Regions from separate parts of the Gracilibacillus salinarum genome, predicted to be linked through region 2. Evidence: predicted binding sites of a transcription regulator. Region 2 holds the regulator's gene; the other holds the start of a gene.
What was found. Region 2 encodes LexA, which represses DNA repair genes until DNA is damaged. Its sites were predicted from a motif close to CGAACATATGTTCG; they were not measured.
Positions count from the first base shown of each region.

Region 1: a site for LexA is predicted at 2,751-2,764, ahead of cadC (Cd(II)/Pb(II)/Zn(II)-sensing metalloregulatory transcriptional repressor CadC). Genes of this name have one in related genera too.

Region 1 is NZ_CP095071.1:3,114,075-3,118,512, reverse strand. Features, by position in the region: gene MUN87_RS14565 (heavy metal translocating P-type ATPase) at 1-2,369, opposite strand, end outside; gene cadC (Cd(II)/Pb(II)/Zn(II)-sensing metalloregulatory transcriptional repressor CadC) at 2,362-2,730, opposite strand; gene MUN87_RS14555 (recombinase family protein) at 2,998-3,564, shown strand; gene MUN87_RS14550 (TnsB C-terminal domain-containing protein) at 3,607-4,438, shown strand, end outside.
Region 2 is NZ_CP095071.1:405,006-409,443, reverse strand. Features, by position in the region: gene tkt (transketolase) at 1-223, opposite strand, end outside; gene MUN87_RS02055 (DUF896 domain-containing protein) at 408-629, opposite strand; gene MUN87_RS02050 (YneB family resolvase-like protein) at 735-1,397, opposite strand; gene lexA (transcriptional repressor LexA) at 1,662-2,282, shown strand; gene MUN87_RS02040 (S8 family peptidase) at 2,591-3,583, shown strand; gene MUN87_RS02035 (endonuclease I family protein) at 3,683-4,438, shown strand, end outside.

The DNA.
Region 1 (4,438 bases), 2.1 Mb from region 2:
ATAGTAGCTCCCATATCGGAAAGAATCGCTATCCAAAGGGTTAACCATCCCGGGATAACTAATAGTAAGGCAATTATTTTAATTCCGATAGCAAAAGTGATGTTAGCTTTAATGATATTTAAAGTTTTTCGACTGAGTCTTACTGCAAATGGAAGCTTACTTAAATCATCTCCCATTAATGCAATATCAGCTGTTTCAATTGCAGTATCCGTTCCAGCACCGCCCATTGCAATTCCAACAGTAGATGCAGCAAGTGCTGGAGCATCATTAACGCCATCGCCAATCATAGCTACATTATCATGCTCCGATTGCATTTTTTTAATATAATCTAATTTATCCTGTGGCATCAATTCAGACTGAATATCAGAAACGCCTACATGTGTACCGATTGCATTTGCAGTACCTTGATTATCACCTGTCAGCATAATTGTTTGCTTGATACCTAACTGATGAAGTTTTTGAATCACATTTTTACTTGTTTCACGAACCTCATCTGCAACGGCAATTACGCCGAGAATTGTTTTTTCCGTTCCAATAATCATGGCTGTTTTTCCTTGGTTTTGTAGGATTTTCACATTGTTTTCAAACCCAAGGCTAAAATCGGAAACATTTAATTCCTTGAAAAGTTTTGGGCTTCCAATATAGTAAGTAGTTCCGTTTACAATCCCTTTTATACCTCGCCCAGTAATCGAAGTGAATTCTTCCACTTGTACATTAGAATAAGGGATATTATCTTGCTCTGCCTTTTTCATTATTGCTGAAGCAAGTGGATGTTGTGAACGATATTCTAAAGCTGTAATGGTAGAGAATAGCTCTTTTTCTTCCACTTGGTCATTTAATACTTCAAAATCTGTTACCACTGGTACACCTTTTGTCAGTGTTCCTGTTTTATCAAATGCGACTGCCTTAATGGCTCCTAATTTCTCGAGATAGACACCACCTTTAACCAACACACCTTTTTTCGCTGCATTTCCAATTGCCGAGACAATCGAGATTGGAGTAGAAATAACTAATGCACAAGGACATCCAACTACAAGAACTGCTAATCCTTGATAAACCCATGTATCCCAACTGCCACCAAAGAATAGGGGTGGAACGACTGCAACCAAGGCTGCAATAACCATAATGATCGGAGTGTAGTATTTCGCAAATTTATCAACGAATGCTTGGGCTGGAGCACGCTCCCCTTGTGCTTCTTCAACAAGATGAATAATCTTGGCAATGGTTGTATCTTCTACGTATTTGGTGATTTTTACTTCAAGTAGTCCCTCTTCGTTAAGCGTACCTGCAAATACTTCGTCATCTACCGCTTTGGAGACGGGAACAGATTCTCCTGTTATAGCTGCCTGATTGACAGCCGACAAGCCATTCACAATGATTCCATCCATGGCAATTTTCTCCCCTGGTTTGACAATCATGATATCACCCACAGCGATATCGTCCACATGGATTATTATTTCCTGACCATTTCGTCTAACTAGTGCTTCTTTTGGGGCGATATCCATCAATGAACGTATGGATTGTCTTGCTCTGTCCATAGAGAAGCGTTCAAGTGCTTCACTGATTGCAAAGAGAATAACAACAATAGATGCCTCTGCCCATTCACCAATAATGGCAGCTCCAATAACGGCAACGGTCATCAGGGTTTTCATGTCGAAATCAAAGCGTATCAAATTTTGAAAACCGACTTTAAATAATGAATATCCGCCAATTACAATAGAACCTACAAATAACATGGAAGTTACGAGGTTATCTTCTCCATTTACAAAGTGAGAAAGGTAACCAAAAGCAATTAGTAGTGTGGCAAACAGCAATGTACTATGTTTTTTATAAAATGGTGTTTTCTCTTCTTTATGAGCCTTAGCGTCATCTTTAACCCTTTGTATCGTTTGATTCGCTAGTTTTTCAGGAGATACTTTTAGATTCTCAAAAGCACCTGCTTTTTCAAGTTCTTCAACCGATGCATTTCCATATACATCAATTTTAGAAGCGCCAAAGTTTACTTTTGCATCCTCAACTCCAGCTATTTGTTTTACATTTTTTTCAAACTTCCCCGCACAATTTGCGCAGGAAAATCCTTCCACACGGTAAACGTTTTTATCTTTAATTACCACAGGTTCTACCCGTCTTTTAGGTTTCTCTGGTGCCACTTTAAGATTTTCAAAAGCACCAGCCTTTTCTAGTTCTTCAACAGTTGCACTGCCGAAGACATCAATTTTTGAAGCTCCAAAATTTACTTTTGCGTCCTGAACGCCTGGAATCTTTTTAACATTTTTCTCAAACTTTCCTGCACAATTTGCACATGAAAATCCTTGGACCCGATAGACGTTCATTTCTTCTTCCATTAGTTTAACCTTTTGTTCAGACATTGACCTTCACTTCTTTCTTATGTGCTAGGGCGATCATCATTATCTGCCTGATATGTTCATCATCTAAAGAATAGAAAGCTAGTTTTCCTTCTTTTCTAAAGTTGACCACCCCTTGCTTATAAAGCGTACGTAAATGATGAGATGCATTTGCTATCGTAACACCTAAGATATTTGCTATATCACAAACACACAACTCTTCATCCTGACACAGAGCGTAAGTAATTTTTGCTCTATTTTCATCGGCAATAGCCTTTAACATTTGGCTAACACCAGAAATATCAACTGTTTGTAAATCCCCTTGTATTCGATTAACCTTTTCTTCGTCATAACAAAAAATTTCACAAGTATCTTTCTTTTTCATATTATCATCCCATCTTCATTCAAATATTTATTTGCATATATTATAACCATTTTCGACTCATCATTCAAGCTAATATTTGAATGAAAATAAAAGAAGTAAGTAGGGCATAAAATTCTAGTCTCAAAAACGAATGTTTTTGAGACTTTTTTCTTTCACGATTAAATGGCTTATAATTAATGTGAACTTAGTCTTTAAAGATTGCTCAAAAACTATGTATCATATACCTCCTTTTGTGATATAATTTTACTGAAAAGGTGGTATTTTTTTATGAGTCAGTATATTTATGGATATGCACGAGTGAGTACTCGTCAACAAGAATTAGCACGTCAATTGGATTTATTAGAAAAATATAATTGTAATGAAGTTCTGACGGAAAAAATGACAGGAACAAAATCAAACCGGCCAGAGTTAAATCGTTTAAAAGACAAGTTGAGACCAGGGGATATTGTTGTTGTAGAAAGTTTTTCAAGATTAGGTAGAAGCACGAAAGATTTAATTGATCTAGTTAATTATTTTGAGGAAAATAATGTGAAATTAATTAGTGTGAAAGAAAGTTTTGACACTACGACTCCACAAGGAAGGTTAATGATGACCGTTTTTCAGGCTTTTAGTCAGTTTGAAAGAGATTTGATAGTTGAACGAACAAAGGAAGGACTAAAAAGTGCTAGAGCAAGAGGAAGAAAAGGAGGACGACCAAGAGTAGCAACTAAGGATATTACAAAAGCCATAAATCTTTATAAAACTGAAGAATACAGTGTAAAAGAAATTGTTGAAATGACTGGTATTAGTAGAGCCACTCTTTATCGATATTTAGATAATGATAAATTAGAGTAACCTAATGGTACTAGCTTCACTTATTGGAAGGAGCTGTTTCTAATGAAAAAAGAACTTCCACCATTGACTTCTTATTCAGAAGATCAAAGACAAAAGGCTATGAATAAATACAATTTAATTGCACCATATCTTAACCATGAGAAAAATTTGAAAACTATTGCTCAGGAATCTGGTGTTTCAAAACGAACACTTCAATATTGGATTAGTAAGTACCAGCAATTTGGATTAATTGGTTTGATTCGAAAGAATCGAACAGATTCAGGAATCTTTAAAGTGGAAAAAGAAGTACAAGAAGAAATTAAGAATTTAATACTTAGTCACAAAAGAAATTCAGTCACTTCTATTCATAGGAAGATTTGTGAGATATGCAAAAAGAATAAGTGGAAGCAACCCAGTTACTATCAGGTTTATACTATCTCAAAGTCTTTATCACCAGGACTAAAAAAACTAGCCTATGAAGGGAAAAAAGAATATCAAAACACTTATGATTTAATTCACCGACGAGAGGCTAATTACCCTAATGAGATATGGCAAGCTGATCATACCCCATTAGATATAATTGTTTTAAATGAGAAAGGAAAACCAGAAAGACCTTGGCTAACAATTATTTTAGATGATTATAGTCGAGCAGTTGCTGGATACTTTTTAACTTTTCAAGACCCGTCTGCTATACAAACATCTTTGGTCTTACACCAAGCAATATGGAGAAAAAGAAACCTCGATTGGCAAATATGTGGTATCCCCGAAAAGTTTTATACAGATCACGGAAGTGACTTTACTTCCAATCATTTGGAACAAGTAGCTATTGATTTAAAGATTAATCTAGTTTTCTCTACAGTAGGGGTTCCAAGAGGGCGCGGGAAAATAGAAAGAT
Region 2 (4,438 bases):
TATAAAGTAACATCGAACCGTGACCTGCAGAAAGAACGAAACGGTCTCTGTTAAACCATTTAGAACTTTTTGGGTTATGGTTCATATGCTCGGTCCAAAGTGTGTATGCCATTGGAGCAGCACCCATTGGTAAGCCCGGGTGTCCGGAATTTGCTTGTTCAATTGCGTCTATCGACAATGTTCTAATTGAATTAATAGACAATTGTTCAGTTTGGTTTGACATGATTTTTCCCCTTTCAATATCCAAAAAATATGTACGCACATCTATAATCCTATAACGAAATACGCTATATGACAAGTATATTAAAGTTAAAACACTTTAATTTTCGTTAGAATTATCAGTTTTTTTTAATGAAATTCAACTTGTATGGTCACTATTTTACAAGTAGTTAAAGAAGAAGTTACCGTTACTTCTTCTTTAACTGCTTTAATTTTTCTGGAGTAACGTCATCACCATTCGGATCAACTACCGTCATTCCTTTTAGTTGGTTTTTAAAAGATTTTCTTACATTTTTTAAATATGCCTCTCGTAAATCCTTTTGTTCTTTTTTTTCTTCTTCTGTTAAACCTTCTGATTTAGATTTTTTCGACAACTCATTTATACGAGCTATTTTATCTTGGGAAAGCATACTATTTACACCTCGATTTCTTTTCCATCATTTTTATTCAAACATGCATGCATGTATTTTACCACGAAAAAAGAGTATACATAACTTGTATACCCTCTCTCTATTTTAATCTTCCTTGATAGACTTTTCAAGTGATTGATATTCCTGATAACGCCGATGGACCGTTGCTTTCGACACATTGTATCCCATTCCTCGCAGGATAGATGCAATTTCTTGAAAGGTCAGATTATTTCGCTTCAGCCGTTTCACTTCTTCGATCGGAAATTGTTTGCGTTCTCTTCCTTTCGCAAGGTGTTGATTGGACAGGTTCTCCGCTGGATTAAATCCGTTATCAACAGCTTTTCTCATGCCCCGTTTTATTTTGGCGTTATGTAATTTGCGTTGGTATTCTTCCACAATCGAGACGATTTGCAACACCATTGAATCCCCTTCTGACAGTTGTAATTCACCATTCTGCGCTAAACAATAAATGGACACATCTAACCGTTGAAGCTGGTGCAGTAAGGCGATCTTCGTATTCCCTCGCCCTAATCTCGTTTCATCCTGAATGAGTAACGTATCTGCTGAGCTGCTTTGAAAGGCCTCCAGCATAGCAAAAATGCCTTCTCTTTCGATTTCATACCCACTCTGCTTCTCTTCTATTACTTGTACGATCTCCATCTCATATCGGGATGCAAAATATCGCAACTCTTCCTGTTGCCGTTTCAGTGAGGTTTCTTGTGAGTCTTTATTTGTACTTACCCGACAATAAATAATGGCTTTGGACATAATACGTACACCTACAATTCTACAAGTTTGTTACTGCTGAAAAATAAAAAAATGCAATTCCTAGTATAAATGCTACCAAATAAAAAATGTCAACTTTCGATATATTTTTTAACAACTTGCATCCCTCCCAGAACCTTTGTTCGTACCTTCATTATACACGAACAGGTGTTCATGTCAACTCTTTTTTTCGAACGAATGTTTGTAATGCTATATCATATATGCTATACTTTGATTAATAAATACTACGTGTTAGGAGATTGAAATATGACAAATCTATCAAAGCGACAAGAGGAGATTTTAGCTTATATTAAAGAACAAGTAGAGTTAAAAGGATATCCACCCTCTGTTCGCGAGATTGGAGAGGCAGTCGGTCTAGCATCAAGCTCAACGGTACATGGACATCTAGCGCGATTAGAGAAGAAAGGATACATTCGCCGAGACCCTACGAAACCAAGAGCAATAGAAGTATTGCCACAAGATGGCGATTTAGAAATTCCTAAGACAGAAGCTACCTTTGCTCCCGTAATCGGTAAGGTAACAGCAGGACTTCCGATTACAGCAGTAGAAAATATTGAAGAATACATCCCTATTCCACATAACGAAATGCACGCAAGCGAACAGTTGTTTGTATTGATTATTGAAGGGGACAGTATGATTGAAGCAGGTATTCTCAATGGAGACAAAGTCATTGTCAAACAGCAGAATACAGCTGAAAACGGCGATATCGTTGTAGCCATGACAGATGAAAGTGAAGCAACGGTAAAACGTTTCTTCAAGGAAAAGGATCATATTCGACTGCAGCCTGAGAACGCGACAATGGATGCGTTAATCTACGATAATGTCAGCATTCTTGGTAGAGTAGTTGGCTTGTACCGCAGCTTATAATAGATTCAAAAAAGCCTTTGGTGAAAATGCCGAGGGCTTTCCTACTCAAAATAATCCTTCTACTCTTTTTTGTTAAAATTTATATTTTTTTCTTTTATTGGTTTGAAGCCTAGTGAAATAGGTAATATAAGTAGCAAAACCTTCTTTCAATTCCAGACATTGGATGCCGACACATCAACTATTTCCACATCACAGCTTACTTACTCCATTTATGACAACTATCTTAATTTCAGTAAATCTAGTAAACTTTTTCAACCTAATCACATACTGTATAGAGAGAGGGTAAACTTTAGAGGAGTGAATAAAATATGGTACAAAACAAGGTTCACTTAATTCCTTATACGATTCAATCGATTGAGGATTCCAAAAATGAGACCCCTGAAGGCGTTCAACTAGTACAGGCTCCCGCCTTATGGGAGAAAGGTTTTGAAGGAGAAGATATCGTCGTTGCGGTGATAGACACCGGAATTGAATCGGATCATCCAGACTTTAAGGAGCAAATTATTGGCGGACGAAATTTCACAAGTGACTATAGTGGAGACCAAGACAACTTTGAAGACAATAACGGGCATGGAACACACGTATCCGGAACTATTGCAGCAAGCCTTAATGGCAATGGGGTTGTAGGCGTTGCGCCAAAAGCTAAAATATTAAGTCTAAAGGCTTTATCGGGCGAAGGTTCAGGGGAATACGAATGGATTATTAACGCAATTAACTATGCAGTTGATTGGCGTGGACCAAATAATGAACGTGCAAGGGTCATCTCCATGTCTTTAGGTGGACCGAATGATATCCCTGAGATGCATGAAGCCATTCAAAACGCAATAAATCATGATGTATCTGTCGTTGTCGCTTCAGGTAATGAAGGGGATGGAAATCAGGAAACTCCAGAATATGCTTATCCAGGAGCTTATAACGAAGTCATTAGTGTAGGTGCTGTTAACTTAGACTTAGAGCTTGCTCCCTTTTCGAATACGAATAACGAGGTAGATCTTATAGCGCCAGGAGTAGATATATTATCTACTTATTTAGATAGTAAATTTGCTAAATTATCAGGAACGTCTATGGCCGCTCCACATGTAGCAGGTGCACTCGCATTAATCATTAATTTAAGCGAAAAAGAATTCCAAAGATCTGTTATTGAATCAGAGGTATATGCTCAACTTATCAGACGTACCCTTCCACTTGCATTTCAAAAAAGTGCCGAGGGTAATGGCTTTCTTATGCTGAATCTAGTTGACCAATTAGATAGAATCAATGCTCCCCATGTAAAGGAAACAAATAGAACTTCAAAGAATTAAACAATCATTTTCCAAGCAACAATGGTAACATCAGTTCCGGTAGGATGCTAGCACCTACCTTTCTATCCATTTCTTATGTCATAAAGAAAGGGGAAAATCATGAACAAATTGGAAAGTGAAAAATTAAGTCACACGCTAATGAAATTAAAGGTTAATCAAAACAAAAATAAAAATACAAACGAATACTATGACAAAGAAGAAGATTTACGTCTTATCAAGGCATATTACCAGCACATTAACTTTGATAAAAAAAACTCCCCCAACTTATATGAGCAACTAAACCATTTAACGACAAGCACACATGAAAACCAACTACCCTATAATTCCGAAACACGCGACTACCTTTATTCAACAGTCGACCTTCATTTGGATGGCAACCTGAAAAGTATCTATTCAGGAAACCACAAAGATCCTGAACAAACCATAAAAGAAGATCATGAAGCAGTACAAATTAGAAAACAAGCGTTTCAAAATTTGGCAAGCAATAAAACGAAAGATGATAATACTTGGATAAAAACAGTAGCTAAAATTGAACGCCAAAACATGTTTAATTGTGAACATGTTGTTCCTCAGTCATGGTTTGATGAAGATAATCCAATGAGAGGTGATCTGCATCATCTTTTCACATGCGATAAAACATGTAACTCGACCAGATCTAATTACCCTTATGTAGATTTCGAGGACTACACACCAGAGATGAATATTGAAACAATAAAAACACAATGCGGAAAATACGATGAAGAAAAGTTTGAACCTGAAAGCGGAAAAGGTGTGGTTGCCAGAGCGACATTATACTTCTTAATTAGATATCCTGGGATAGTTAGTCAATACAACGATAAGGATATTGACACCCTG